Regions from separate parts of the Bacillus sp. C-3-6 genome, predicted to be linked through region 2. Evidence: riboswitches for the same ligand, from Rfam matches in the RefSeq annotation. Region 2 holds a riboswitch; each other region holds the start of a gene.
What was found. Region 2 has a riboswitch for cyclic di-GMP ahead of ACW0JX_RS23265 (WxL domain-containing protein). Riboswitches for the same ligand answer to the same signal wherever they lie in the genome.
Positions count from the first base shown of each region.

Region 1 (11,980 bases), 1.8 Mb from region 2:
AAGAGATTTCAAAAGAATATTATAAAAAAGAAGGCACTACTTTCTAATAACCACCTATCCCCTAAAGAATATAGGGCACAGATAGTTTAGATGTTCTGTTTAGGGGGGATTTCAGGATAAGGTATAGGTTTTTATATAAAAATTATGCCCTCTATGTTTTAGCATAGAGGGCTATTTTTTTTGTGAAAGTAATGAATAATATATGTGAAACAAAAAAAGTGAGGTGAATGAGAGTGAGCAAATTTTTAATACCGTATTCGTTTTCTATATTAAGTTTCTTTATTTCAGTAACGGCACTTGATTTATATGATAGGATGGGAAACAATAGTGAGCTGGTTTCGCCGAACATAATCGGTAAGATAATTCAATCTACTGCGCAAATGGGAGTCCTTACATTATATTTCGGAGTACCTATCATTTTAGGTGGCTGTCTACTTGGTGAGCTATTGTTTAGAGGTATCATTTTACGATTTAAACTAAGCTATATTCTATCTTTATTATTATATTTACTTTTAGCTTTTAGTATTGTTTCTGTAACGATTGGAATTCCAACTACATATGAGGATTCTAATACTACTTTCATGGTAATAACTATGATTTGCGCTGTTACATTCTTTATGGGCCGGAATATATGGGAGAAAAAAGAAATGAATAATGGAGTAACGGAATGAAATATACATGTCCGTGCTGCGGGTATAGAACAATAGAAGAAGAACCACCAGGTACATATGAAATTTGTAATATATGTTACTGGGAAGATGATGAGGTACAGTTTAACGATCCTGACTTTGAAGGCGGGGCAAATGAAGTCTCGTTAAGACAAGCACAGAAAAACTTCATTGCATTTGGTGCTTGCGAGGAATGTTTTGTGAAATCAGTTAGAAAGCCGACTAGCGAAGATGTGAAGGATACTAGTTGGAAGCAAATTAGTTAAATAGATTTAAATAAAAATGTTATTACTCGATGTAACAAGAGTAATAACATTTTTTTATGTAATGATGAAAGAATTAACGGCGTCTTATAAGGTAAAATAATAAAGATGATAACGTAATAGGTAGGCCTGTTTCCAAAAAGGCTTCTAAATTAAAGGATAGAAAATATCGGTCGTTAAACAACATAAAGAAGAAATGATTGTAGGAAATACCTAACACTATAAATAAAGGAATACCGATTTTTAATTCGTGACTTCCTTTTATTTTTCTATAACAAAATTCGCCTATTAAACAAGCGATAAGAACAGGAATACTTCCAAGAATTGAAAGCATAATAATAGATACCCAAATCGGCCCCCATGAATCCGCATAATTTGGAACGCTTGTATACTGTAAAACATTCACAATGATAGAAAAAAACAGTAAGCATATTAAATAACTAATAGAAAATTTTTTCAATGGAATCATCCTTATAAAATTTCACTTTATTTTTATGAAAATATAAACCTCTTTAAATTATAGATTAGATGTATAAGGATAATCAATTTTTATACATTTCGTGTTTATGGATATATTTTCGATGAATATAAAAGTATAGATGTATAGTCAATGTTATGTATTTGATGTTATCATATTGAATGATATGGAAATTTTTAATAGAATAAGTAACTAAAAATTCAAAGGTAATGCAGCTTTTGTTGTATAAAGAAAATACTTAGTAGTAATCAACAATATTAAAAATAAGATTCGTATTTATATAAATTTAGTAGAAATGGGGTTTTAAAAAGGAATGAGTATCAGCATAACGCGGCAAAAGATTTTGGCGGCCGCTTCTCAAATTGTGCAATGTAAAGGGGTTGCTAAATTAACCTTAGAAGCAGTGGCAAAAGAGGCGGGTGTAAGTAAAGGTGGATTATTGTATCACTTTGCAAATAAAGAAGCTTTAATAGAAGGTATGATAGTCAGAGGGATAGAGGATAATGAGGGCGCTATTTACAATAAAGTAGCGGAAGACTCAGAGAGGAAAGGGAGATGGGTTCGCTCTTTTGTAGAGGAAAGATTAAGTAATGAGAGAAGAACAGAAGAGTTGTCTAGTAGTATGATGGCAGCATTCATGTTAAAACCTGAATTACTTGAGCCATTACAACAATCATTTCAGCAACTGCAAAAGAATATAGAAAACGATGAGATAGATTCAGTTTGTGCAACAATTATTAGATTAGCAGCAGATGGATTATGGTATTCGGAATATTTAGGGGTTGGCAGACTAAGCCCCGAGTTAAGAGAAAAAGTGATTCAAGCTCTTATTAGTAATTCATATAAATAGAATATACGAACTATATAATGCGAAAACAATTCACCATTACTTATTTAATGTAGTGGTGAATTGTTTTTTTTATTAGAAAAATAGAACAATTTTATAGAGTATTGAATTATAACCGTCCAGACGGTATAGTAATATTTGGTTTAAGAGGAAAATGAAACAAAAAAAGAATAAAAGATATTTTTAGCACACTATTCGAAAGGATAGGCCGCAAAGCTTAGAGTCTACGGTAATACATATTGGTTACTAAGATCGTCTGGTTGCACATTTTTGATGCAACCGGACGGTCTTTTTTTGTTATATAAATATAAAAAAATAGGAGGGAACTATGCAAATGAAAAGTACTAAAAGGCATATTTCAATGGTTTCATTAGTTTTTCTAGTATTATTTTCAGTGCTGAATGTGTGGGCTCCAGTTATTCAAGCTGCTGTGATGAAAAGTCCAGTGGACGAAATTAATATTTCCCGTACTGATGGCACGACATCTGAACCGTATCAAGCCTCAGATGGTATGAAAGTAGAAGTGAAGTGGTCAGCTAAAGAAAAAATAAAAAGTGGAGATCAATTCACAATTGATATGCCAAAAGAGTTTCGAAAAGACCTTATGAATATGAGTTTTCCTTTAAAAGATGCTGAAGGAAAAACAGTTGGTACATGTGAGATGAAAAAGGGTCTATTAACGTGTACTATGGGTGATTACGTAGAAGGAAAGAATAACATTAAAGGTTCTTTATTCGTAGAATTCTACTTTGGTTTAGAAGCATATGATGGTGTTAAAGAAATTCCATTAGAATTTAACGTTGATGGTCAAATCGTTAATAAAGAAGTAAATGTAAGTAATACGACAGAGAGACCGAAGCCACAGCCCAATACAGATAATCTATTGAAATGGGGTTCTTATAATCAAGAAGATCCTTCGATTGCTGATTGGCTTGTATATGTAAATGCAACTGGAACAGAAATGCAAGATCTTAAATTAACAGATACATTAGGACCTGGACATGAGTTAATTACAGACAGCGTAGTATTAGAAGAGGCTGTATTTGAAGATGGTTATGCACCAACAAATATTAAGCCAGCAGATTTATCTAACATTAAAATTAATGCAACAAAGGCTGGATTTACAATTGAGTTTCCAGACAGTTCAAAAGGCTATATTTTAAGATATAAAACAAAGGTTACAAATCCTGCTGCGAAGCCTCATAAAAATACTGTGAAATTAGAAGGTAAAAATATTAAAACTGAAGAAAAAGTAGGACAAGTATTTGTAAGTGGTGGGGGAGGATCCGGTTCAGGTGACAATAATCCACCTAGCATTGAAAAAAATATAGTTGATGAGAATGGCAAGCTTGTAGAGAATGAGCAGTTAACAAAAATGGATCAAGTTATTCAATACCAAGTTGGTACACACATACCGAACGATCCTCCTAAATACACATCTATGGTAATTAGTGATGATTTAGAAGATGTTTTAGAAGTATTAGAGGCAAAAGTGTATGATCAAAATGGCCAAGATATTACTTCTAAAGGAACGTTAAATATAGATAAACAAAGAAGTGAAGTAACATTTACGTTTGGTGAGAGTTTTGACTATAAGTCGTATGAAGACCAGATAATTAATCTCAGTATCAAGGCGAAAATCAAAAATAATGCAGACTTATCTTCTTACGTAGATAAGAAGATTCCTAATAAAGCGGAATTACATTTTGATGATAAAACTTTAACATCAAAAGAAGTAACTATTACGCCGCCTGAAGCTCCAAAAGATGGTACAGTATCGCTTCATAAAATAGATTCTGAGAATCCGAACAAAGGGTTAAAAGCTGCCGAATTTGAAGTCCGAAATAGTGCAAATGAAGTTGTTGCAAAACTGAAAACGGACGAAAAAGGTTTTTCAGTACCTCAAACTTTAGCTCCTGGGACGTATAAAGTATATGAAACAGTAGCACCAGAAGGATATCAAAAATTAACAAGTCCAGTAGAGGTTACACTTCAAGCTGGAGAAACAAAAACAATTGAAATTAAAAATACTATGCAAAAGGGTCAAATTGAAGTAAAGAAAATTGATTCGGAAAATGGTGAGAAACCATTAGCAAATGCAGAGTTTGATATAGTAAAAGACGGTGTAGTAGTCGAACATATTGTTACAGATAAAGATGGTAAGGCAATCTCTAAACCGTTAGCACCAGGAAAATATATTTTAAAAGAAACAAAAGCACCTGAAGGCTACCAATTAAAAGAAACAGAGTTCGAAGTAAATGTAACAGGGGACGGCATATTCCCAATACAAGTGGAAAATGCAATGGTAGACAAAGGTAATATAGAAATTACAAAAGTGGACAAAGAAAACGGGGCAGTATTAGCCGGTGTCGAATTTGAAGTCCAAGATGAGAAAGATGGCGTAGTAAGAAAAGTAGTAACAGATAAAGAAGGAAAAGCAAACGTTTCAGATCTATCAGTAGGAAAGTACAAATTAGTAGAGACGAAAAGCTTACCAGGTTACAAAAATCTAGCAGAACCAGTACCATTTGAAATTACAAAAGGTATGACAAAAGCTTTAGTAATAAAAGTAGAAAATGAGCAGTTAGACAAAGGCTCAGTAGAAATTACAAAAATAGATAAAGATAGTCAAAAAGTATTAGAAGGCGTAGTCTTCGAAGTGCAAGATGAGCAAGGAAAAGTAGTAACAGAAGTAAAAACAGATAAAGATGGTAAAGCAAAAATCTCAGATTTATCAGTAGGAAAGTACAAATTAGTAGAGACGAAAAGTTTACCAGGCTACAAAAAGCTAACAGAGCCAGTATCATTCGAAATTAAAAAGGGTATGACAGAAGTCTTATCATTGAAAGTAGAAAATGAACAGTTAGATAAAGGTTCAGTAGAAATTACAAAAGTAGATAAAGACAACAAAAAAGCATTAAAAGGCGTAGTCTTTGAAGTGCAAGATGAAGCTGGAACAGTAGTAAAGGAAGTAAAAACAGATAAAGATGGTAAAGCAAAAATCTCAGATCTATCAGTAGGAAAGTACAAATTAGTAGAGAAAGAAAGTTTACCAGGCTATAAGAAACTAACAGATCCAGTATTATTTGAAATCAAAAAAGGCATGACTGAAGTTCTATCATTAAAAATAGAAAATGAAATGGTAGATACGGGAAATGTAGAGATAACAAAGATAGATAAAGATAATAAAGCACCGTTAGCGGGAGTAACATTCATCGTCCAAGATGAAAAGGGGAATGAAGTTACAAAAGTAACGACAGATAAAGAAGGAAAAGCAAATGTTTCAGATTTACCTGTAGGAAAGTATGAATTAGTAGAGGTAGAAAGTTTGCCTGGTTATAAAAAACTAGAAAAACCAGTATCATTTGAAATCAAAAAAGGCATGACCGAGGTTCTATCATTAAAAGTAGAAAATGAAATGGTGAATACAGGGAATGTAGAGATAACAAAAATAGATAAAGATAGTAAAGCTCCATTAGAAAATGTTGTATTTGAAGTACGTGATTCAAAAGGAAAAGTAGTTGCGAAAGTAACGACGGATAAAGAAGGAAAAGCAAACGTTTCAGATTTACCTATTGGGAAGTATGAGTTGGTGGAAGTAGAAACACCGGCAGGATACAAACCACTAGAAAAGCCAGTTTCATTCGAAATTGAAAAGGGTAGAGTAACAGCGCTAAAGCTAACAGTAGAAAATGAATTAGTGGATACAGGAAATGTAGATATTACAAAAGTAGATAAAGAAAATAAAGATGCTTTAGCTGATGCAGTATTTGAGATTCAAGATGCAGCAGGACAAGTAGTCGCTAAAATAACGACAGATAAAAAAGGACAAGCACAAGTTACTAATTTATCAGTCGGCACATACAAGTTAGTAGAAGTAAAGGCACCAAAAGGGTATAAACAATTAGTAGATCCGATTACTTTCCAAATTGAAAAAGGCATGACAAAATCTCTTGCTTTAACAGTAGAAAACGAAATGTTAGACAAGGGAAATGTGGAAGTAACAAAAGTAGATAAAGATAGTCAAAAAGTATTAGAAGGCGTAGTCTTCGAAGTTCAAGACGACAAAGGCAAAGTAGTAACAGAAGTAACGACAGATAAAGATGGAAAAGCAAACGTTTCAGATCTATCAGTAGGAAAATACAAATTAGTAGAGACGAAGAGCTTACCAGGTTACAAAAAATTAATAGAACCAGTATCATTCGAAATCAAAAAAGGTATGACGAAAGTTTTATCATTGAAAGTAGAGAACGAACAGTTAGATAAAGGTTCAGTAGAGATTACAAAAGTGGACAAAGAAAGTGGCGCAGTATTAGCGGGCGTAACATTCGAAGTGCAAGATGAAAAAGATAAAGTAGTAACAAAAGTAACGACAGATAAAGAAGGAAAAGCAACAATTTCAGATTTATCAGTAGGAAAATATAAGCTAGTAGAGGTAGAGAGCTTACCAGGATATAAAAAACTAGCGAAACCAGTATCGTTTGAAATTAAAAAAGGCATGACAGAAGTCTTATCACTAAAAGTAGAGAATGAACAGTTAGATAAAGGTTCAGTAGAAATTACAAAAGTGGACAAAGACAGCCAGAAGGCATTAGAAGGCGTAACATTCGAAGTGCAAGATGAAAAAGGCAAAGTAGTAACGAAAGTAAAAACAGATAAAGAAGGAAAAGCGAAAATTTCAGATCTATCTGTAGGGAATTACAAACTAGTAGAAGTAGAAAGCTTACCAGGCTACAAAAAGCTAACAGAGCCAGTATCATTCGAAATTAAAAAGGGTATGACAGAAGTCTTATCATTAAAAGTAGAGAATGAACAGTTAGACAAAGGTTCAGTAGAAATTACAAAAGTAGATAAAGATAGCCAAAAAGTATTAGAAGGCGTAGTCTTCGAAGTTCAAGACGACAAAGGCAAAGTAGTAACAGAAGTAACGACAGATAAAGATGGAAAAGCAAACGTTTCAGATCTATCAGTAGGAAAATACAAATTAGTAGAGACGAAGAGCTTACCAGGTTATAAAAAATTAACGGAACCAGTATCATTCGAAATCAAAAAAGGTATGACGAAAGTTTTATCATTGAAAGTAGAGAACGAACAGTTAGATAAAGGTTCAGTAGAGATTACAAAAGTGGACAAAGAAAGTGGCGCAGTATTAGCGGGCGTAACATTCGAAGTGCAAGATGAAAAAGATAAAGTAGTAACAAAAGTAACGACAGATAAAGAAGGACAAGCAACAATTTCAGATTTACCAGTAGGAAAATATAAGCTAGTAGAGGTAGAAAGCTTACCAGGATATAAAAAATTAGCAAAACCAGTATCGTTTGAAATTAAAAAAGGCATGACAGAAGTCTTATCACTAAAAGTAGAGAATGAACAGTTAGATAAAGGTTCAGTAGAAATTACAAAAGTGGACAAAGACAGCCAGAAGGTATTAGAAGGCGTAACATTCGAAGTGCAAGATGAAAAAGGCAAAGTAGTAACGAAAGTAACAACAGATAAAGAAGGAAAAGCAAAAATTTCAGATCTATCTGTAGGAAGTTACAAACTAGTAGAAGTAGAGAATTTACCAGGCTACAAAAAATTAACAGAGCCAGTATCATTCGAAATTAAAAAGGGTATGACAGAAGTCTTATCATTAAAAGTAGAGAATGAACAGTTAGACAAAGGTTCAGTAGAAATTACAAAAGTAGATAAAGATAGTCAAAAAGTATTAGAAGGCGTAGTTTTCGAAGTACAAGACGAACAAGGCAAAGTAGTAACGGAAGTAAAAACAGATAAAAATGGTAAAGCAAAAATCTCAGACTTATCTGTAGGAAAGTACAAATTAGTAGAGAAAGAAAGCTTACCAGGTTACAAACAATTAACAGAACCAGTATCGTTTGAAATCAAAAAAGGAATGACAGAAGTTCTATCATTAAAAATAGAAAATGAAATGGTAGATACGGGAAATGTAGAAATTACAAAAATAGATAAAGATAATAAGGCACCGTTAGCAGGTGTAGTCTTTGAAGTTCAAGACGACAAAGGCAAGGTGGTAACGAAAGTAACGACAGATAAAGCTGGAAAAGCAACAGTTTCAGATTTATCAGTAGGAAAGTACAAGTTAGTAGAAGTAGAGAGTTTACCAGGCTACAAAAAATTAGAAAAGCCTGTACCATTTGAAATTAAAAAAGGTATGACAAAATCTTTAACGTTCACTGTAGAAAATGAAATGGTAGATACGGGGAATGTAGAAATCACAAAAATAGATAAAGACAGTAAAGCACCATTAGAAAATGTTGTATTTGAAGTACGTGATTCAAAAGGAAAAGTAGTTGCAAAAGTAACAACGGATAAAGAAGGAAAAGCAAACGTTTCAGATTTATCTATTGGAAAGTATGAGTTAGTAGAAGTAGAAACACCGGCAGGATACAAACCACTAGAAAAGCCAGTTTCATTCGAAATTGAAAAAGGTAGAGTTACAGCATTACAATTGACTGTAGAAAATGAATTAGTGGATGTAGGAAATGTAGAAATTACAAAAGTAGACAAAGAAACGAAAGATGCTTTAGCTGATGCTGTATTTGAGATTCAAGATGAAGCAGGACAAGTAGTTGCTAAAATAACGACAGATAAAAAAGGACAAGTACAAGTTACTAATTTATCAGTTGGAACATACAAGTTAGTAGAAGTAAAAGCACCAAAAGGATATAAGCAATTGGTAGATCCGATTACTTTCCAAATTGAAAAAGGCATGACAAAATCTCTTGCTTTAACAGTAGAAAATGAAATGTTAGACAAGGGAAATGTAGAAGTAACAAAAGTAGATAAAGATAGCCAAAAAGTATTAGAAGGCGTAGTCTTCGAAGTACAAGATGAGCAAGGTAAAGTAGTAACAGAAGTAACGACAGATAAAGAAGGAAAAGCAACAGTTTCAGATCTATCAGTAGGAAAATACAAATTAGTAGAGACGAAGAGCTTACCAGGTTACAAGAAGTTAACGGAACCAGTATCATTCGAAATTAAAAAAGGTATGACAAAATTCTTATCATTGAAAGTAGAGAATGAAAAGTTAGACAAAGGTTCAGTGGAGATTACAAAAATGGCCGCTGAAAGCAAGGAAGTCTTATCAGGAGCTGTGTTTGAAGTTCATGATGACAAGGGAAAAGTAGTAGTGAAAGTAACAACAGATAAAGATGGAAAGGCAAAAATCGCAGATCTATCTGTAGGTAACTACACACTAGTAGAAGTAGAAGCACCAAAAGGATATGAAAAATTAACTAATCCAATTCCATTTGAAATTACAAATGGAATGATAAATGCAGTTCAATTAGAAGTATTAAACAAATTGAATCATTTAGCACCACCAGGTCCAGAAACACCAGATCCAGAAAAACCTGGAACACCGAATCCAGAGAAACCTGGAACACCAAATCCAGAAAAACCTGGAACACCAGATCCAGAAAAACCTGGAACACCAGATCCAGAAAAACCTGGAACACCAGATCCAGAAAAGCCTGGAACACCGAATCCAGAAAAACCTGGAACACCAGATCCAGAAAAGCCTGGAACACCGAATTCAGAAAAACCGGAAAAAGAATTACCGAAGACAGGGCAGAAAATGCCTGTGGAACCATATATGGGAGCACTTCTTGTAATGATGAGTTTTGGATTATTCGTATTAGGTAGAAAACAGCAGAGATAATAAAAGTGAAAAGGTATCCTCAAAGTATTTGAGGATACCTTTTTTAGCATAAAAAAAGCATCTAGCAAAAGAACTAGATGCAAATAAAAACACATGGGAAGACAAAATTCTTCCCGTTTCCCGTATGTAATTATATCAAAAAATTTATAAAAAACTAGCTATATTTAAAATATAATTTTAAAAAAAGTTATATACATAAATAATTGCAATACTCGCAGTTTTATCTTCCTGAAAAAGTTATTTCTTTAGTTCCGAATATTAAGACTAATGTTGATAAATCTTCAGATAATTAGAAATAATGTCCAAAAGGATATATAATATTGCTTAAGAAATAGTTTTAATGGATTACATATATTTCATTTGGTGTATTAATTGAATATCATAATTTTTAATTTTATTAAGCAAGAATCTCGGTTACTTATTGCATTTCTAACATAGGGTGAGATAGAAAAATACAATAGTGTGGAGGTTTTTATAATGACGTTTGTTCTTAGTAAAATGAGTGGCTTTAGCATAGAAGAAAAGGTACATGAATTTGAATCTAAAGGGTTTCTTGAAATCTCAAATGAAATCTTTTTACAAGAGGAAGAGAATCATCGCTTATTAACACAAGCACAGTTAGATTATTATAATTTGGAAGATGATGCGTACGGTGAATGCCGTGCTAGATCTTATTCAAGGTATATAAAGTATGTTGATTCACCAGATTATATTTTAGATAATAGTAATGATTACTTCCAATCTAAAGAATATAACTATGATGATGGCGGGAAAGTTAGACAGTTTAATAGCATAAATGATAGCTTTTTATATAATCCTTTAATTCAAAATATGGTGCGTTTCGATACTGAATTTGCATTTAAAACAAATATAATAGATACAAGTAAAGACTTAATTATAGGTTTACATCAAGTAAGATATAAAGCTACTAAAGAAAGACCATCTTTTAGTTCACCTATTTGGTTACATAAAGATGATGAACCAGTAGTGTTTTTACACCTTATGAATTTAAGTAATACAGCTATTGGTGGAGATAATTTAATAGCTAATTCTCCTCGGGAAATTAATCAGTTTATAAGTTTGAAGGAGCCGTTAGAAACTTTAGTATTTGGACAAAAGGTCTTCCATGCCGTAACGCCACTTGGAACAGAATGTAGTACGGAGGCTTTTCGTGATATTTTATTAGTAACATTTTCTTATAAGGAGACAAAATGAGAGAGAATAAAATAATTATGATTTCTGGAGCCAATAGCGGTATAGGTCATGCTTGTATAAAATACTTTTTAGAAAAATCATTTCATGTAATAGCTCTTGATATTAATAATAATAACTTAATAGATTATATGAAAACAGATATGCCTTTGAAAGTAGTGCAAATTGATTTAAGTAATAGCGAAGCGATTCATAATCTTTTTACTCAATTAGATTTAGAAAAGCTTTCTCCTGATATATTAATAAATGCAGCTGGTATTCGAGAGATAACACCTGTTTTACATTTATCCGATGATATGTTTAAAAAAGTAATTGATGTAAATTTAGTAGCCCCATTTATCCTTTCTAGGGAAGTAGCTAAGCGATGGTGTGAATCGAAAATAAAAGGTTGTATTGTGAATATAGCATCGGTTTCTGGATTAATGGCTGAACCAGAGCGAGCTGCTTATGTGGCATCAAAGCATGCCTTAATCGGATTGACTAAACAGATGGCTATGGAATTTGGGAAGCAAAATATAAGAGTAAATAGTATTTCTCCCGGTGTTATTAGAACTGAACTTACAGAAGAATACTTTAGTAATAAATCCTTGATGTCTATGATAAAAAGTAATCAATCTTTAGATACTTGGGGGTTGCCGCAGGATATTGTTTCATGTATTGATTACTTGATTTCTGATCAGGCCCGCTTTATTACTGGTTCTAATTTTGTAATTGATGGTGGTTGGACTGCAGGGAAAAATTTGTAATTGAGTGTTTTTGAGGAAAAGCACCTGTCCTTTTTTAGGCTGGTGTTTTTCTCACTATAAACCGAGTTTTTATTGGAGGGGAATT
Region 1 is NZ_CM137247.1:1,060,339-1,072,318, forward strand. Features, by position in the region: gene ACW0JX_RS05455 (DUF975 family protein) at 1-47, shown strand, start outside; gene ACW0JX_RS05460 (hypothetical protein) at 228-671, shown strand; gene ACW0JX_RS05465 (CPCC family cysteine-rich protein) at 668-934, shown strand; gene ACW0JX_RS05470 (hypothetical protein) at 1,008-1,391, opposite strand; gene ACW0JX_RS05475 (TetR/AcrR family transcriptional regulator) at 1,723-2,259, shown strand; cyclic di-GMP riboswitch class I at 2,432-2,524, shown strand; gene ACW0JX_RS05480 (SpaA isopeptide-forming pilin-related protein) at 2,585-9,937, shown strand; gene ACW0JX_RS05485 (2OG-Fe dioxygenase family protein) at 10,415-11,152, shown strand; gene ACW0JX_RS05490 (SDR family NAD(P)-dependent oxidoreductase) at 11,149-11,895, shown strand.
Region 1: it holds a riboswitch for cyclic di-GMP, as region 2 does, so the genes downstream of both, ACW0JX_RS05480 (SpaA isopeptide-forming pilin-related protein) here and ACW0JX_RS23265 (WxL domain-containing protein) in region 2, are expected to answer to the same signal.

Region 2 (11,980 bases):
ATAACTCAAAAATGCCATGTGCTCCGTATCCTCGTGCGTGAACGACTCGTTCTGGAATTCGTTCACGGTCAAAGTGAGAAAGTTTTTCTCGCATAAGGAAATCTTCTAGAAGGGTAGGGCCACGATCACTGGCAGTTAAAGAGTTTTCATCATTTGAAATTTTAACACCTGTATTTGTTGTCATCTCCTTTCCTTCATTTTCACGCGTGAAAGATTGGAGTTGTTCTGTCTTTTTATTTTTTTTGCCGTCCATAAAAAACACCTCCCATAATATACGTATTATTGTTTATGTTTTTTATGCTTGTATATAGCATGAAGATGTTGCGTCGTTGGGATGATTTTCCTCAAATGTTCGATTTATCTTTGTTTGTCTATGAAAATCATTTATTATAATAAATGGTATTCTTCGAGATATTATTTTGAAGGGGTGTTGAAGTGAAAGAAAGTTTTCTATCATATAAAGAAGAAGAAAAGAATGCAAAAATCCTTTTATGGGTGTTATATGTCATTGTTATTGTATATCAAATTTTCTATGCAATCGTATTAGACGATAAATCAATAATGGATAAGGGATACAACATAGTATGGCAAGTTATTTGCGGAGTAGCAATACTGTGCGTGAATATATATTTAATGAAAAAAGAGAAGGCAAACCTTGTTAAATATGCATGGATATTTGCATACATAGGGATAGAAATCGCTAATATATTTTCATATATTTTTTATAATAAGGCGGCGTTTGATGCGATAAATATAATAGAAATTATTCTCATTTTCTTTGTACCCATATTTTTAAATAAAAAATTTTATGTGATTTTACTTTCTTCTATTGTAGGAAAATATTTGATTTATTTATTTGTATTAGAGGAAGTAAAAGCATTTATGTATCTTATTATGTATACACTTATGCTAATTGCGGCGTATATCATTTTAAACCGATTTTTACAATATCTTTCAGCTGTAAAGGAAAGTATTGCGATTGCTAGTGAATCGCAAAAATTAGCAGTAATCGGAAAAATGGCAGCGACGGTTGGACATGAAATTAAAAATCCACTCGCTTCATTAAAAGGATTTACGCAATTACAACGAGAGAAGCATGAAGAGGATCCTATTTATAAACGTATGATTTTTGAAATAGAAAATATGAATAATATGATAAGTGAGTTAATGGAAGTTGCTACATGCAAACCTTCTATTTATAAGAAACATGATGTAGGAAAAATTGTATTACAAGTAATAACAAGTCTTCGCGAAAAAATGAATGAATTAAACGTGCAGTTTATTTCTAATGTGGAAGAAAAAACAATAGAAATTGAATGTGATGAACGAAAAATAAGAGGAGTCTTTTTATATACGATAAAAAATGCTTTAGAGGCAATGGAACAAGGTGGCATATTACATTTGCAATTAGAAGATAAAGGAAAAGAATATGTAATAATCAGTATAATCGATAATGGTCATGGTATTAAGCAAGAAAACTTAATTCGTGTTACAGAGCCCTTTTATACAACGAAACAGGATAAAATTGGTCTGGGACTTACGGTAGCGAATCGAATTGTCGCCGAGCACCTTGGTGAGCTGCATATTTCAAGTGAAAGAGATACTGGAACGAGAATAGACATCATTCTCCCAAAGAAGTGTGGAAATACTGAAATCGAAGTGGAAGAAAAGCTAGGAGTTACCATATGAATAAAGGCTATATATTTAAAAACGAAGAAATAAAGGCGCTGAAAGCATTTTTAAGTTTATTTTTCATTATATTTTTTGTATATGATCTTGCCTATGAATTTATCGTACCGTTAATCGGTGGAGAGCAAGAAGGTGTAGGAGAGTTTGAAGATGGTTTAGGTTTATGGCTTTACTTTTTGATGGTGGTATTGTTTTGCGTTGGGATATACTTTATGAAATGGAAGAATGCTTTTGCGGTAAAGTATATTATTCTAATTGGCTATAATGTATTAGATTTTATCCATAACATTATGATTTATTATGGTAGCGATGCAGAATTTGACGGTGGAAATATAGTAGAAGGATTTTTTATTTTGTTTGCACCAATCTTTGTGAATAAAAGATATTTCTGGTTAATTCCAGCGATACTTGTCGGAAAGTATGCTCTTACAGGAATCATTATTCAATCTTCTCTCGTTTTAATCCCAATGGCATTATATAGCGTATTTACTATCATATGTTGGATTATATTTTTGAGGGTTCAGTCTTATGTTCGGACGCTTGAGATGATGGACAAAGAAATAAAACAGACAGAAAAACTAGCAGCTGTTGGAAAGATGGCAACGGTTATTGGTTATAAGATTAGAAGACCTTTAGCAAACTTAAAAAAACTTGTGAATAAACAAGCAGACAAGCATCCAGAGGATAAAATTTATAGTGATATTATGAAACAAGAAGTAGATCGGATTCATATAATTGCTACAGAACTTAGTGGATTTGAGAAATCTAAATCACTAGAATCAGAAACTCATAACATACAAGAAATTATCTCTTATGTTATTCGAGTTATGGAAAAGCCTGCTTTAAAACAAGGAGTCTACATACAAGGTATTTACAGTAAAGACTTACCATCAATTACATGTGATGAAAAACGATTAAAACAGGTCTTTTTTAATTTAATTAAAAATGCAATTGAAGCAATGTCAGTTGGCGGAACAATTACGATTAAAGTTACTGTAAAAGATGGAATCATCATTCAAGTGAAAGATGAGGGATGCGGCATTCCGAAAGATAAAATTCCAAAGTTAAATGAAGCCTTTTATACAACGAAAGAAACAGGAACTGGTCTAGGTTTAGTAGTTACAGAAAAAATTATTAAAGACCACAACGGTAAAATGAGTTTTGAAAGTGAAGTTGGGGTTGGAACGACGGTTGAGGTTATGTTACCACTGCATTAAATAGAAAAAACATCACTTCCAAATAAGTGATGTTTTTCTATTTTATCTTGCTATTTGTGGATAGTAAAAATCTCATTTTATCGATAAAGAATGTATGATGTATTTCTAAGATCAAAATGTTTTTTTAGTTTTTATTATGGATTTTCCAGTAAAAAATTTAGACTATAAAAATTAATTGTTTTTTTCTAAAAAAACTATTTTCTTTTTTGGGTTTTAATGGTATATTCAAAACACGATAAATAAATACCTATTTTTGGCACACTATTCGAAAGGATAGGTCGCAAAGCTAAGAGTCTAAAGTAATGAAAATTACTATGATAGTCTGGTTGCAGTTTGGATTTTCACACATAGTTGTATGTATGAAAATCGAAGAGGCAACCGGATTTTTTATTGTCTTAAAAAGAAAAAATAAATGGGCACACTATTCGAAAGGATAGGTCGCAAAGCTAAGAGTCTAAGGTAATGAAAATTACTATGATAGTCTGGTTGCAGTTTGGATTTTTACACATAGTTGTATGTATGAAAATCGAAGAGGCAACCAGATTTTTTATTGTCTCAAAAAGAAAAAATAAATGGGCACACTGTTCGAAAGGATAGGTCGCAAAGCTAAGAGTCTAAGGTAATGAAAATTACTATGATAGTCTGGTTGCAGTTTGGATTTTCACACATGTTGTGATGTATGAAAATCGAAAAGGCAACCAGGCTTTTTATTTTCTAGGAATACACATTATGATTGTAAATTTAGCTGAATAATAAATTTAATGTTCGAAATATTCGGTTCATAAGAAGTGAGGGAGGGAAGTACATTGCAAAATCAAATAGGTAAATTTGGGCGTATACTTCTCGCTGGAGGAATATTATTTACGCAAGTTGGTGTGCTAGATTACTCTGCAACGAAAGTTTATGCGGTTACAAACGACGAGCAAGGACGTTTTATCGTTCATATGGATAAAGAAGAAATAAAAGTTGATGAAAATGTAGTATTAAAGATTACAAATACAAATAAACAAGATGCTAATATCGAGCTGAAATTATCTAATGAACAGCTGTTCAATGAAGCAGAAACGAAAAAAATGAACGAAAACAATAAAGCGATTCAAAACATTTCAGTAACAGAAGATCACATTGTAAAAATTGAAAAGAATGAACAAAGTAATTTTATCGGTGACGTATATGTAGTCATTCAAATGAAAAAAGCTGGAGAGTACAAATTTGAACCGATAGTGAAGTTTGAAGGGAATGAAAAGAAAATTGAATCTCCTTCTCTACATGTTGTAGAGAAAAAAGAGGCTTTAAATGTAGACATTTCTGATGAAAATCCAAAGGCTTCAGAGGAAGTTATGAAAAAAGAAATAAGTGAAAAAGTGAAAGTATCGGAAGAAAATAAAAAACAAGAAATAAATTCTACTAATGCTGAAGTTCCAAAAGAAACGAAGACTTTAGCGAAAGAAAAGGTTAATGAAGAACTCATACCAAAGGAAAATGAATTAAAAGAGAGCAATAGGATAAACGAAAATAATCAGGAATTACCTGCTATTCAAGCTGAGAAGGTATTAAAGAGCAAATCTCTACTAGCTGCTAGTCCTGTTACAAGTATTCTTAAATATCCAAATGTAAAGGTAATAAATAATAGAACAGGTGAAGGGCCTTCTATCTCGGGTAAATATGCTTTTAGATTTGTTTGGAGCCCACAAGTAACATATGAGGTAAAGGGTAGTAGCAATGACAGAACTGGTCAAAGTCAATATACATTTAGAAATTCAAATAGAGAACAGTACGTATTAGTAAAAAAAGCTGGTGAATATCAAGGGAAATGGATTGATGTCCGTATTAATATTCACTCTATGACAGCTTCATCTGTAGATGTTAAAACACCAATAACTAAAGGTGATGCAAAAAACTTTTTACAATTATATGGGAACGGAAGGTCAGGACAAACTTATAATGCTTCCTTTGAATTTTATGAACACGGAACAAGTAAAAAAGTACCATTAACGGCAATGTGGAATTTCAAAAGGATAAATAGTTATAAAAATGTAACGTTACGTAATGATGGTAGTCATTTAACGAATTTATACGTGTATGATACGAGTTCAATTAGGTATCAAGACAAAGGGAATAATAAAATCGAGTTTTCTGGAACAGCAGGTCCAGTAGCTACTCCAGAAGCAGATATGACAATTACATTTGATAATTTAACAGAATTACCGCTAGAAGTTAGATTAAATGCTTCAGGTGTTAATGTATCATACGACCAATTAGCGATTGCACAAATTGAAATTCCAGCTCCAAGTGTAATAGGAGATATTGTGGAAGATAATTCCCGTCAACTTTCTTATAAGGTATATCAAAATATGCCTGCTCAATCGAAAGAGATTCACTATGCGAAATCTTTTGTATTAGAAAGTGAAGTGAATAAGGATTTTACTGTGAATGATGTTTCCATTCAAGATGTGGAGAGTGGAGATGATGTAAGTAGCTTCTTTGATATTAGCAGGACAAACAATAAAGTCACTGCGGTTGCGAAAGTAAATGCGCTAAAAACAGAAGAATTCAACGGGAAAATTTATGAAATGACAATTACAGGTTCTCCTGTAAAAGGTGCTAATGTAATGAAATATTACAAAGATGGTTATCTTGAAATACCGGTGTCAGCTAAAAATTATTTAGATGGCGATAAGAATGGACAAGATAGTAATCGAGATGGAATCGCAAAAATAAGGTATAAAGGTATTCCAACTGGGAAACCAGTCCCACAAAAAGTAGTGCAAGGAACAGATTTAACAAAAATGGATATTTCTAAATTTGTGACAGATTTATCTGTAGATACGAATTTGGATGTAGATAAACCAATATCAGTAGTGAAGTTAATCAATATTCCAGATACCAAAACAATAGGGAATCATACTGTAACGGTTGTAATTGAAACGAAGCAAGGTGTACAAGCGGAGATTCAAGTGCCGGTTACTGTCGTTGATGGGACTTTAAAGTTAGTAGACGTACCAAAAGAAATTACATTTGGAGATTTAACAATTCCATCGAAAACAACGACATACGCACCGAAGACGATTTCAAATCCTTTAAAGGTAACCGATGATCGTGTTAAAAAGCAAAAATGGAGTGTATATGTAAAGGAAATCACACCATTAACTTCAGCACAAAATGACACATTGACAGGAGCATTGATTTACAAACGAAATGGAAAGGATACACCTTTAAGTACCTCTAGTATAGAAGCATTCTCGTATATTTCTAAAAACGACGAGGAGGTTTCACTAAATTGGAAGGAAAACGAAGGAATTCATTTACAAGTAAAACCAGGGCCGAATGTCAAAGCAAATACTAAATATGCTGGACAGCTAGAATGGACATTAACCGATGCTCCTCTCTAAAAATATATGAAATATATAAATTTTAGAAAGGAGAGAGTAATGAAAAAAATAGTTGGTATTATCGTTTCCACAGTTATATGTGTGCCGTTTCTTATGGCAAATGTAGTAACGGCTACAAGTACGAATTCAAAAGCGGGTATTACATTTTCGAATAGCTATACACCAAATACATCAACTGATCCGACAAAGATAAATACAAAAAAAGAGACAGTTGATAAAAATAAAAATGGAGATAAATATTTACCGAAAACAGGAGGCCAGACACGGGACTTCAAACAATATATAGGATTGTTTTCGATTGTTTTATCTCTATATGTATTCAAAAGAATTAGGGGAAAGCAAGTGTATTCAAAATAAAAAATAGATGAAAACAGAGAAAAGGGGAAGGTACATATGAAACTAGCAAAATTAGCATTAATCGGTGCAGTATCATTAACATCAGTTGCAGCAGTAGGAACTTCAGCATTTGCGGAAGAGAAAGCAAATATGAAATCAAAAACAGATGTAACGTTTATTGAAGATACAAGCACAACAGATCCAAACAATCCAGAAAATCCAAATGAAAAAGTTACACCAGAGAACCCTGGTGACCATGAAATAGGAACAAAAGGTCCATTAAGTATTAACTACGTTTCTAACTTACACTTCGGCGAGCAAGTTATCTCTGGTAATGATCAAACGTACTTTGCAAAATTGGATAAAGTGAAACAAGGGAGCAAAACAGTTGAAGTACCTAACTTCGTATCTGTAACAGATAACCGTGGTACAAATGCAGGATGGAAATTGAAAGTAAAGCAAAATGCACAATTTAAAAGTGGTAATAGTGAGTTAACAAATGCAGCTTTAAGCTTAAGTAACCCAGCTGTAAATTCTGTAACTGATGCACAATATGCACCTACAACATTTAAAAATAAAGTAACGCTAGCTCCAGGTGGAGATGCGGTGGAAATTACTACTGCCGCAAAGAATAAAGGTATGGGTGATTGGACGACTGCATTCGGTAAAGGAACAGAACAAGGTAAAAAGAGTGTGAGCTTATTCGTACCAGGTACGACAGCGAAAGAAAAAGGTGCGAAATATTCAGCTGAGTTAACTTGGACTTTAGAAGATACACCAAACTAAGCTTATACAAGATTTAAAATTAAGAATGACTGAATTTTAAAAATAATCATAAAGGGGTATAAAACTATGAAACTAGCAAAAATAGCATTAATTGGAGCGGTAACATTATCATCAGTATCAGTAGGAACGTCTGCATTTGCAGCTGAGAAAGATGGCGGGAAATTAGACTCAAAAGCATTCATTAAATTCGAGAAAAATACAGATAAAATTGATGTTGTTAATCCAGAGAATCCAGATGAAACTGTAGATCCAGTTGATCCAGATAAAAAAGGTACAGATGGTCCACTAAGTATTGATTATGTATCTAACTTCAACTTTAAAACACAAAAAGCATCAGGGAATAACGAAATCTACTTTGCAGAATTAGATAAAGTAAAGAAAAAAGTAGACGGTTCTGTAATTGACGTGCCGAACTACGTTCAAGTAACAGATAATCGTGGTACAAATGCTGGATGGCATTTAACAGTAAAACAAAATGGTCAATTCAAAACTGCAGATGATAAAGCGTTGGATGGCGCGGCATTAACATTAAAAAATTCAGCTTTGAAATCAAATGCAGGTAGCGACGCACCAACAGCAGAACAATCTATCACATTAAATCCAAGTGGTGCAGCATCTGATTTAATCGATGCAAAAGAAAACCAAGGTATGGGTACATGGGTAAATACGTTTGGTAAAGATGCAACAGAAGCGAAACAAAGCGTAGAGTTATCTGTACCAGGTAAAACGAAAAAAGAACAAACACAATACACAACTTCACTAACTTGGGAACTAACAGACGCTCCTATGTAAGTAAGAGGAATTTTAAGATAAAAGAGGAAAATGAGAAGAGATAAGGGAATGGCTTTAACCTTGTCTCTTTCTTGTCTATAAAATGGATATGAAGGGGATTACATAAGAGATGGTAAAAAAACTATTTACTAGCTTACTATTAATTACATTCTTCATGGTAAACGCTTTTTCAGTATATGCAGCTGAAATGAAATTCGCTGTGACAGCAGTTATACCAGAAAATCAAATTGATAAAAATCAAACGTATTTTGATTTGAAAATGCAACCTGGACAAAAGCAAACAATTCAAGTCCAAATGAAAAATGATACGAATAAAGAAGTTGTGGTAGAATCGTTTGCTAATACAGCAATTACGAATAGCAATGGTATTACAGATTATAGTACAGTAGAACCAAAAACGGATTCTACTTTGAAATATCCGTTTTCTAAAATTGCTAAAATGCCAAAAGAAACGAAAGTCCCAGCTAACAGCATAGTGACAGTTGATATAAACCTAGAAATGCCAAATGAGTCGTTTGATGGTGTTATTTTAGGTGGTTTATACTTTAAAGAAAAAGAAGATGAGAATGCAAAGAAAAAAGATGAAGGTGTGCAAATTGAAAATAAATATGCATACGCAATTGGTGTTGTTTTAAAAGAAACAGATGCTGAAGTAAAACCAGACATGAAATTAAACGAAGTAAAGCCAACACAAATTAACGGGCGTAACGTTGTTACTGCAAATTTACAAAACGTAAAGCCAGCAATGTTAAAAAATTTAAGTGTTGATGCAAAGGTATATAAAGAAAAAGGTACAGACATTTTATTTGAAGCGAAAAAAGAAAATTTAAGAATGGCGCCAAACTCAAACTTTGATTACGCTATTAGCTGGGAAAACAAAGCATTTGATCCAGGAACGTACCGAGTAGAAGTGAAAGCCACTGATGGCGATCAAAAATGGGAATGGACGAAGAAATTTACAATTGAAGGAAAGACAGCTGATAAGTTAAATGATACAGCGGTAGAAGCGAAAAAAGACTACACACTATATTACATTATCGGCGGAGTACTACTGTTAATTATATTATTAGTTCTTGTATTCTTCTTAGGTAGACGTTCTAAAAAAGAGGACGATAACGAAAAATAATATATTGATAGTGTAAAAAGAAATTAATGGATGTTTTACTACGAAAAATATATAATGGCTTTGTCTGTTATTTGTTGTAGTTCATTTATATTTCTATTTGTTGACCCGAATCTCGGGTCTTTTTTTATGAAATGAATTGCTATATGTTAGTAATTAGAAAAACAGAATATACAGCACTTGCAGTATGAATATAAAGAGCGGTTGTATCCTCTCACAAAAATAGGTTTCCAACTGTAATACTGGTAGCACCAGTAAAGTCGGTGCTACTAGTAGGTTCATTTTTCGGCACAACGAAAGCATTTACGTAGGTACATGTGCTTTCTCATTTATCTATTTTTTTGTGGTCGGTTGTATTGTGTATATAAATTAAAAAAATGATAGTGTTAGAGCCACCATTTCTCCTGCGGAAGCAAAATAACATCCACATCAAAATTCTCTTTAAACCAATCATACATCAATGTCTCTTTCACTAAATATTCAGAGGCAGAGTGTGATACCCCAATTAGAGACATATTCGTTTCTTTTACATAATCCATAATGAGAGAGTATTTATGTCGGCCGTAATCATTGTCGATATGGCAATGGATTTCTCCTGTAATATATGCTTCAGCACCTTTTTCTTCTGCTTCCTTCATTAAAGATACAACATCGCCACATCCAGCGATAATTGCGATTTTTTTGATGGAATCATGTCGTTTACCTTCGAAGTCTGTGTAAGGAATCTGGAAGAGTTGTTTTAGATGTTTTTGGAGTGCTTCTGTTGATGTTTCATCTATTTCACAAATAAGGCCAATTGGTTCTTGTTCTGGACCTCCATATGCAAAGTCGTCCACTACAGTAGCGTTTAATGCTTTTGCAATTGAAATACTCGTTCCATGTGTTTGATGAAAATCCATTGGTACGTGACATGTATATATAGAAAGTTGTTTTTCTTTTATTCCTTGCAAATATTTTTCAGGAATTGGTATGAAACCGCGGCCTGATCTTCCAATTGGATCACCGCACTCCATTACAAGGGGATGGTGCATAAAGAGTAAATCACCGGGTGTGGATTGTGAAATGAATGTTTCAAGAACGTCATCTGTAGGGAATACAGCTAAAAATACTTTGTTTACATTTTCAGATCCGTGCATCATAAGGCCGTTAAATAAATCTACAAAATTTGCTTCGAAAAATTGTTGCCAAGGAAATTTGATAGGATCATATACGGCTGGGATAAATCGACTAAAGGCGCTATCTTTTCCGTATTTTTCAATTTGAAATAAGTGATCGAGTGATTGCTCTATTTTTTTTAAGGCTGGCATGTTTAAAAATCCTCCTTAAGATGATTCTTGCTTTATGAGTTGTTTATATTCTTCGTAGCAAAATAAGAAGCGGATAGGAAACAAATAAAACCTAGAATCCAGCTAATAGAAGGAGAATAGGGAAGTACATGCTGTAATAGCATTCCGCTAGAAATGAAGAAAATACTAAATAGACCTAATAACATAGGATAGCGTTGTAGTTTGAACACAGATAGTAAACATCCTTTCTCCTGCATGAACTACTCATAAAAGCTCGATTGCTGAAACTTTATCACATATATTGTATATTAGTCTTAATTTTCTGTATATAACTTTTAAGAAAAATGGTGATACAATATATGAATGATAAGAGAAGAGAGGATGAAGATTAACATATGTACGTTACTGTAACAGAAGCAGCATATAAAAAGATTATGGATACGATTCCAAGTGAAGCGAAATATATAAAGTTATTTTACGATAATGAGGGTTGCGGTTGTGTTATGAGCGGAATCATCGATTTAGTAGCTGTAGCAGAGAAAGATGAGCGCGATGTGGATATTGAATCAAGCACAATGAATTTTATCGCTGATCGTACAAAGCTTGTATTTATGGATGATAAGTTAACGGTTGATTGGCATGAAGGTGGAGGAACTTTTCAGTTGAAGAGCCCAAGCCAGTTTTATAATCCAAATATGAAATTACACGTTCGAGTATAGTAAAGGAAATGTGAGTCCAAAATGTATTTTGGACTCACATTTTTTTATTTTATAAGTCGCTATTATTGTCGATATATTGAAAAAATCGCTGATATAAATGGAGTTGCGCTGATATATTCAGAAAATCGCCGATATAATTTCATTTACCAAAACGTCCCAATAGTAAAAAGGTTTTTTCACATAATGAAATGTACATGTGATTGAATTTTCTGTATAATCTTATTTGCGGAGGGGATACGCATGAGAAGATGGGGAATTGAGTTATTAATTTTAAGTGTTGTTATTATTTGGGGGATTAACTATACGATTGCAAAGTATGGATTTTTAGAATTTACAGCAATTGAATTTACTGCACTTCGTATGATGGCGGCGGCACCGCTCCTGTTACTTCTTACCTTTTTTATTGAAAAGTCGGTTTATATGGAGCGAAAGGATATACCTAGATTAATCATTGTTAGCGTTGTAGGTATTGTACTGTATCAAACGTTATTTATGGAAACTGTCAAATATACATCCGCTACAAATGCCTCTTTACTCATTTCTATTTCACCTATTTTTACAACTGTATTTGCGATTTTTCTGAAACAAGAAAATTTTTCTTCTCGAAAGTTAATCGGTTCTATGATTGCTTTTGTTGGTG
Region 2 is NZ_CM137247.1:4,516,622-4,528,601, reverse strand. Features, by position in the region: gene ACW0JX_RS23280 (catalase) at 1-253, opposite strand, end outside; gene ACW0JX_RS23275 (ATP-binding protein) at 436-1,689, shown strand; gene ACW0JX_RS23270 (ATP-binding protein) at 1,686-2,906, shown strand; cyclic di-GMP riboswitch class I at 3,152-3,240, shown strand; cyclic di-GMP riboswitch class I at 3,312-3,400, shown strand; cyclic di-GMP riboswitch class I at 3,472-3,560, shown strand; gene ACW0JX_RS23265 (WxL domain-containing protein) at 3,713-6,298, shown strand; gene ACW0JX_RS23260 (hypothetical protein) at 6,338-6,655, shown strand; gene ACW0JX_RS23255 (WxL domain-containing protein) at 6,692-7,420, shown strand; gene ACW0JX_RS23250 (WxL domain-containing protein) at 7,487-8,212, shown strand; gene ACW0JX_RS23245 (DUF916 and DUF3324 domain-containing protein) at 8,322-9,338, shown strand; gene ACW0JX_RS23240 (Nif3-like dinuclear metal center hexameric protein) at 9,722-10,642, opposite strand; gene ACW0JX_RS23235 (iron-sulfur cluster biosynthesis family protein) at 11,017-11,340, shown strand; gene ACW0JX_RS23230 (DMT family transporter) at 11,581-11,980, shown strand, end outside.

Region 3 (8,001 bases), 1.1 Mb from region 2:
AATAAAATGGAATGTAGCACCTTTCTCCGCTAATGCTAGCATACGGCTAGTTCCTTGGACATTTATATTTTCAAATTGTTTTACATCTCCAAAATGTCTTACATCTGCACCGCAATGAATTATCGTATCCATCTTAGAACTGATGAACATAAATTCTTCTTCGCTCATCCCAAGATACTCTTCCCCCAGATCACCAGCTACGGCCTGTATACGCTGTAACCATTCTTCACATATATCACTAAAGTAGCCTGTTAATGTATCTATAATTCTTTGTTGCACATCTTTGGTTGGTCTTACTAAACAATAAATAGTAGCAGATGTATCTCTCAACAATTCATATAATATGTGTGATCCTAAATAACCAGTAGCTCCTGTTAAAAAGACATTTGAAATCTGGTTTTCTTCCAAAACGTTTGCATACGTGATAGTATCTGGTTCGTGAATCACTTTATATTCACGAAATACTTCTTCTTTGTCTACTTTTACTTCTCGCTCAATTCGAGCTAATCCATATATCGTTCTTTCTTTAAAGAAATCTTGAATTGTTAAATGTGAAAAATCTTCTTTTAACAATGTTAAGACTCGTAATACTTTTAATGAATGTCCACCAATTGTAAAGAAATCATCATGCACTCCAACTTTTGAAATTCCTAATACTTCCGCCCAAGCGCGCGCTATTTGTTTCTCTGCTTTATTAGAAGGTGCAACATATTCTTGTAGACGAACCGGTTCATACTTTTCTTCTAACTGAGCTAACTTCTTAACATCAATCTTTTTATTAGGTGTAAGTGGTAATTCATTAATATAAATTAGTTTAGATGGCACCATATAATCTGGTAATTGCTCTTGTAACTGATAAACTAATTCTGGTATTTCTTTTTTATTTAAAGTTGTATAGAACGCGATTAAATATTGGCTACCTTCCTTACTCTTCTTAGCAAACACAGCATTTTCTTTTATATTATGATTTTGAGAAATTTTACTTTGGATTTCTCCTAGTTCAATACGATGTCCTCTAATCTTTACTTGATCATCTTTCCGATGTAAAAATTCTATATGTCCATCCTCTAACAACTTAACAATATCACCTGTTTTATATATATTAACTATAGGATTAAAAGGGTTCTGAATAAAAGCTTCAATTGTTTTATTAGGCTTATTAAAATACCCTTTTGCTAATCCTACTGAATCTATATATAATTCACCAGGTACACCAATTGGACAAAGATTCATATTCTCATCCAAAATCATAACTTGATAATTAGCACATGGTTTACCAATGGGAATACTCGCAACATCCTCATTTAACTGACTAGGTATTTTATAGGTTGTCGTCACTACAGTACATTCTGTCGGTCCGTATACATTATGAATTTCAACATTTGTACCTATTCTTTCTCTCCACAATTTAATAACCTCTACAGGCAACATTTCACCGCCAATCGCAATTCTTTTTAGGGAAGCTAGCTTATATATATCTTCTTCTGCTAAATAAGTTGCTACTTGTCGAACAAAAATTGTTGCTAATGCCAAGATCGAAGTTGCTTTCACTTTATAGATTGCATTTGCAAATGCTTCTACAGACAATCGCTCTTCCTCTAATAATACATACAAGTTTCCTCCGCAGAATAAAGAAGCAAATGACTCCCATACAGAAGCATCGAAACTAAAAGAAGGAAATTGGGCAAATACATCCTCTTCTGTCAATTCATATTGCTTTTGCATCCAAGTGTACAGATTAACAACCCCTCTATGTGCTAACATCGTTCCCTTTGGATTCCCTGTTGAACCAGACGTATAAATCATATAAGCTACATCATCACAATGAATAGACAACTTTACATCTATATCTTCACAAGTTTCACTATCATACATTGAAACTGTTTGAACTCCATCACATGTTATAGGCGTCTCTTTCATCAATATAACTTTCGCTTGGCTATCTTGAATAATGTACTGTATTCTACTTTCCGGATAATCTGGATCAATCGGAACATACGCTGCACCAGCTTTTAATATAGCTACCATACTTACTACTGTGTCTATGCTACGTTTCATAAATATTCCAACATAGTCTCCTAATTGGACGCCATTTTTAATTAACATATGAGCTATTTGATTACTTTTTTTATTTAGCTCCTCATAAGTTAAAGTACCTTCCCTTGAAGATAAAGCTATACGATTTGGAAATTGAGTAACAGTATTATAGAACATATCGACGATACTTTTCTCAGGATATACTGCTGTCGTATCATTCACTTGACTATAAAGTGCCATCTCGGCCTCTGTAATAATATTAAAATTCTTTATATAATTATTCTTATTTTGTGATGTACCAATTAAAACACCTTGTATTTGTTGTGCATAACGAGTAATCGTTGTTTCCTTCCAATTAACACTATTAAATATTATTTCTACACTTTGCATATTTTTACTAAATACAAATTGTAATGTATTCGTGTCTTGTAGCTCATAATATGTTTCACCAATAATAATAGGTGACATTTCATATAATGTATTACCGTTTTGAAACTCTTCTATTTCTTCCTCATTCATTTCTTTAATTTGTTCCAGTTGCTCTTCAATCTGTAAATTCAAACTTTCATAGGAGAGAAAATTAGAAACTTCAATAGTAATCGGAAATAAACTTCCTCTTACATGATAAAGCACGACAATATGTTTTTCTTTAGAAATATGATATAACCACGTTGCAGTCGCTCCTATTAAATCTACAATATGAGTCAAATTTGGAAATAGTTCAGTTTTCCTTTTTATCCTAAGTTCCGTTCCTTGCACATCTTTAGGTATTTTAATACTTCCTTCTACTTTCCCTAAAAATTCTTTTACCATCTCATTATAAGAAATTGCTAATTTCATATTTATGTAAATTCCTCTCTTAAATATAATAAAGGTGTGAAAATTCACACCTTTTTCATCCCTTATTAACGGGCAGATTCGTTCAATTCATAATCAGTAGCGGAGATATCCCCTTTGATTAGAATTGAACTTTCTCCTTATTCGCTTTTAAACTCACCAATAAGCTCTTGTAATTCCTGAGAAAGCCAACTTAAAGAAGTCGCTAATTCTGCAATATCTTGTACTGATATTTCTTGCTCTTTCATGCTTTCTTCAACATTACTACTGCTGTTGGCATAAGTGTTTGCAATATGTGATAATTCATTTACGACTTGAACGATATTCTGGCTATTTTGTAAAATGTCACTCGAATTACCCGAAACAGCTTTTACTTGATCTGTAACAGATTGCGCTGATTTGGAGATTTTTTCAAAGAAATTCCCACTACTTTGAACAAGTGAAATTCCAGTTTCTACTTCTTTTGAACCTTTTTGCATTGAAACTACAGCATCTTCTGTCTCAGCTTGTGTTTCACCAATTAATTTCGCTATATCTTTAGCAGACGCTTCCGTTTGTTCTGCTAATTTTCGTACTTCATCAGCAACAACTGCAAACCCTCTCCCCGCTGCTCCAGCACGTGAAGCCTCAATAGAAGCATTTAAAGCTAATAAATTTGTTTGATTTGAAATACCTGTAATTACAGTTACGATATCACTAATTTCTTTTGACCTTGTTTCTAACGAATAAATGATGGAAGATAAATCTTGTACTGCATTTTGAATTAAACTCATTTGATTAATAATTTGTCCAATCACTTCATTACCTTCAATTGAATGTTGCTCCATACCTTCAGAAGCAACCGCAACTTGTTTCGCAGCCCCAGTTATCTCTTCTACCTTATCTTCCATTCCATGTACAATCCCTAAACATTGTTGTACTGAAGTTTTTTGAGACTGTGCCCCTACTCTTAAACCTTCAATAGAACTTGCAATCTCTTGAACTGCCATGCTGTTTTCCTCTGTACTCGCCGACAATTCTTGTGAAGAAGAAGAAACTTGCTCAGCAGTTTGCCTTACTTTATCTATAATCCCTTTAAACTTTTCAATCGTGTTATTGAAATAAACATTAATAATTCCAATATCATCTGGTCTTTCTTTTAATTTAATACTCAAGTCACCTTCACCAATTTTACGTAACCCTTCTCGTAAATCTTTTAATGGCGCTAATGAGTGACGCACGATAAAGAATTGAGTAATAGTCGCAATCGCTAATGAAATAATGATAAAGAGTAAGCCCTGTATCATAAACTTCTCTTTTGTAATAGGAACAATGGAAGCATCTAAGTCAGCCGCAATAATTGCAACAATATTGTTTTCTCCATCTGTAATTGGTTCTAATATTGTCACCCACGAACCTATTTCATCTTCATATACTTCTGTCATTTGGGCCTTTTTCGTATCAATGACTTTATCGTATGCCTTCATCCAATGAGCGGGTTGTTCATAATAATCTCCCGGCTTTATAGGGAACGCTTTTGTTAACTCTGTAGTCAAACCAACGAGTTGTAATTCTCGCTTTTCATTCGGCTTTGCTCCTGTAACATACGTTTGTCCAACACTTTTCAATTCTTTTGACACTTCATCTAATTTCTCTGTTAACTTTTCTTTTTTCACTTTTTCGGCTGTAGGATCTTTCGCCATGTCTCTAACTAATTCTACATCCAATTTTTTCAATACTATTTCTCCTGTTTCAATAGACTGCCTTTCAAATAAAGACATCATACTATTTTGAAACATGTTGAAACTTAGTGCACCCATACTTCCAACAAGTGTCAAAATAACTAATACGGTTAATAAGACGTTCTTTTGAAGGAACGATAACTTATGCCAATATTTTTTCATTAATATCCACCTTCCTTAATTAACATAAACAAAAAAAACAAAATATATGAATATTTTGTTTGAAAATGTTTCTCAATATGTTCGAGAATAAAAAAAAGCCAATGTAAAAGCATTGGCCAAGACCAACCCTATCCGTCCGGTAACTGGCTAGCGTAGCCTTTCGACCTTAGCTCCTGTAGTTTTGCGTCCTCATGTTTCCATCAGTTTGCCTTTCTCGCTGAACGAGTTGAACGATATGGGAGTTCTATGAGAATTAATTTATTCTCTTTCAAAGATTACAACATATAAATCAAAATGTCTACTTATTTAGAGATATAAATACAAATTTTTAATGCATTGCTTTTTCAAAATAATTTCAAAAAGTACGTGAATGTTACTTTTTTTGTGTTATATAATAAAAAATGTATAAACAACAAGGATTTCTTCGGGTATTTATTTAATTTCCATTCAAATTAAACTATTCGAATATATCTTAACTAATGAATTTCGGAGGTAGTTTATCATGTTTTGGCTACAATTTCTTACCTTGTTACTCTGTATTTTTATTGGTGCACGCCTAGGCGGAGTTGGTTTAGGAGTAATGGGTGGAGTTGGTATGGCAATACTCGTTTTTGTCTTCCACTTACAACCAACCGCGCCTCCTATCGATGTAATGCTTATGATTTTGGCAGTAATTACAGCCGCTGGTGCTTTGCAAGCTGCTGGAGGAATGGACTATCTTGTTCATCTAGCTGAAAAAGCATTGCGAAAAAATCCAAAGCGTATTACTTTTTTTGCTCCAATTGTTACTTATTTATTCACACTATGTGCAGGTACTGGTCACGTTGCCTATTCTGTACTTCCTGTTATTGCAGAAGTCTCTCGTGAATCAGGGATTAGACCGGAACGCCCAATGTCGATTGCCGTAATCGCTTCTCAGCAAGCAATTACAGCTAGTCCAATTTCAGCTGCCACAGTTGCTCTTTTAGCAATGTTAGCTGACTATAAAATCACTTTATTAGATATTTTAAAAGTGAGTATTCCTTCTACTTTCATTGCTTGTATGTTAGCAGCATTCGTTGCTAGTAAGATGGGAAAAGAATTAAATGAAGACCCTGAATACTTAAAACGATTAAAAGAAGGAATGATTCCTAAGCTTGAAGAGAAAAAAAAATTTGTAGGTGTAAAGGGCGCAAAATTATCAGTTATCCTTTTCCTTGTAGGAACCTTCCTTGTTGTACTTCTTGGTTCATTTGAAGCACTTCGTCCAGGATGGATAGTTGATGGGAAGTTAGCCCGTCTTTCCATGCCGAACACAATTGAGATGGTTATGTTAACTATCGCGGCTCTTATTATTATTTTCTGTAAACCAAATGTAGAAAGCATTGTGTCTGGTAACGTCTTTAAAGCAGGGGCAACAGCAGTTGTTGCTATTTTCGGTATCGCTTGGATGGGAGATACTTTCTTTAATGGAAACTTAAATATGATTCAAGGATCCATTCAGCATTTAGTAACAAGTGCACCTTGGCTATTTGCCATCGCGCTATTCATTCTATCTATTTTACTGTACAGCCAAGCAGCAACAGTACGTGCCTTAATGCCACTTGGACTATCCCTTGGTATTCCACCAGCGCTACTGATTGCGATGTTCCCTGCAGTAAATGGATATTTCTTCATTCCGAACTATGGAACAATCGTTGCTGCTATTAACTTTGACCGTACCGGTACAACAGGTATTGGTAAATACGTATTAAATCATAGCTTTATGATTCCAGGCTTAATTGCAACATTTACTTCTATCGGAATTGGAATGCTCTTAATTTCAATTATGTTTTAAAGAAAAAGCACAAACCTTTATTTAAAAAGGTTTGTGCTTTTTTAATCAAACGTTTGTTTAAATTTTTTGGGCAGTCTACTTCTCGATGTAGCACTTAAAATACTACATGTCCTTTTCTACAAACTTCTCTTTACTTCTTCAGCTAATTTTCTCGTACTTTCATACGTAGATTCAGCTAAACTAATTGCTGAAATAACTGAAACACCGTCCGCACCCGCTTCTATAACTGCCGCTGTATTTTCAATTGTAATCCCACCAATACCAACGATTGGCACTGTAATTCCTTGTTCTCTAAAATAAGCTAATCCTTTCGTTCCTTGAACAGCTTTCGTATCTTTTTTCGTACTCGTTGGGAAAATAGGTCCAACGCCTAAATAATCTGCTCCGTTTTCGATTGCAAAGCGTGCTTCTTCAATTGTATGAGCAGATACACCGATAATTTTATCTCCCATTTTTTCACGAACAGATGTAATTCCTTCATCATCTTGTCCTACATGAACACCATCTGCATCTAATTCAATGGCTAATTCTACATCATCATTTACAATGAAAGGAACACTATATTCCTTACAAAGCGTCTGCAATTCTTTTGCAAAGCGCACTCTATCTCCTCCGATTAAAGAACCTTCCCCCTTCTCGCGAAACTGAAAAAGTGTCACTCCACCATCTAATGCTTCTTTCAATACAGCTAAAGGATCCCTCGTGCAGTTATTACTTCCCATAATAAAATACACTTGTAATAACTTAGACATCTTCTTTGTTTCAATGCGCATCATGTGTTTCATCCCCCTTACTCTAACTCCTCAATCTTTCCATACTTCTCAATATCACCAGCAGTAGTATTCGCTAACTGATTTAAAAATTCAATTTGGAAACTACCAGGCCCTTTTTCTACTGTTTTAACAGCTGCCAGTTCCGCAGCTACACCATAAAACGTTAATGCGGCTACTGCTGCTTTTACATAATCTTTTTCTACTGCTACAAATGCTCCTATTACAGAAGTTAGTAAACAACCTGTTCCCGTAACTTTCGTTAAAATAGGGTGACCGTTTCGAATAACAATAGTTCTCTCTCCATCTGTAACAACATCTTCTTTTCCAGTAATGACCGCAACTGTATTTAGTTCGTCTGCTGCCTGCCTTGCAATACTTACAACATTGCCATTTCCAGTACCAGCGTCTACCCCTTTAATTTCCCATTTCTCATTAATAACGTTTGCTATTTCAGCCGCATTGCCGCGGATAATTGCTAAATCTATTTCGGCTGGAATATGTCTCGCAACTTCTGTTCGATACGAAGTTGCTCCTGCACCAACTGGATCAAATAGTACTGGCACATTGTTCACATTTGCTGATTTACCAGCAAGTAACATCACTTCTACTTCCTCAGGACGAAGTGTTCCCATATTTAATACTAACGCTCCAGCAA
Region 3 is NZ_CM137247.1:436,561-444,561, reverse strand. Features, by position in the region: gene ACW0JX_RS02260 (non-ribosomal peptide synthetase family protein) at 1-2,877, opposite strand, end outside; gene ACW0JX_RS02255 (methyl-accepting chemotaxis protein) at 3,015-4,757, opposite strand; cyclic di-GMP riboswitch class I at 4,893-4,977, opposite strand; gene ACW0JX_RS02250 (anaerobic C4-dicarboxylate transporter family protein) at 5,260-6,573, shown strand; gene thiE (thiamine phosphate synthase) at 6,690-7,349, opposite strand; gene thiM (hydroxyethylthiazole kinase) at 7,364-8,001, opposite strand, start outside.
Region 3: it holds a riboswitch for cyclic di-GMP, as region 2 does, so the genes downstream of both, ACW0JX_RS02255 (methyl-accepting chemotaxis protein) here and ACW0JX_RS23265 (WxL domain-containing protein) in region 2, are expected to answer to the same signal.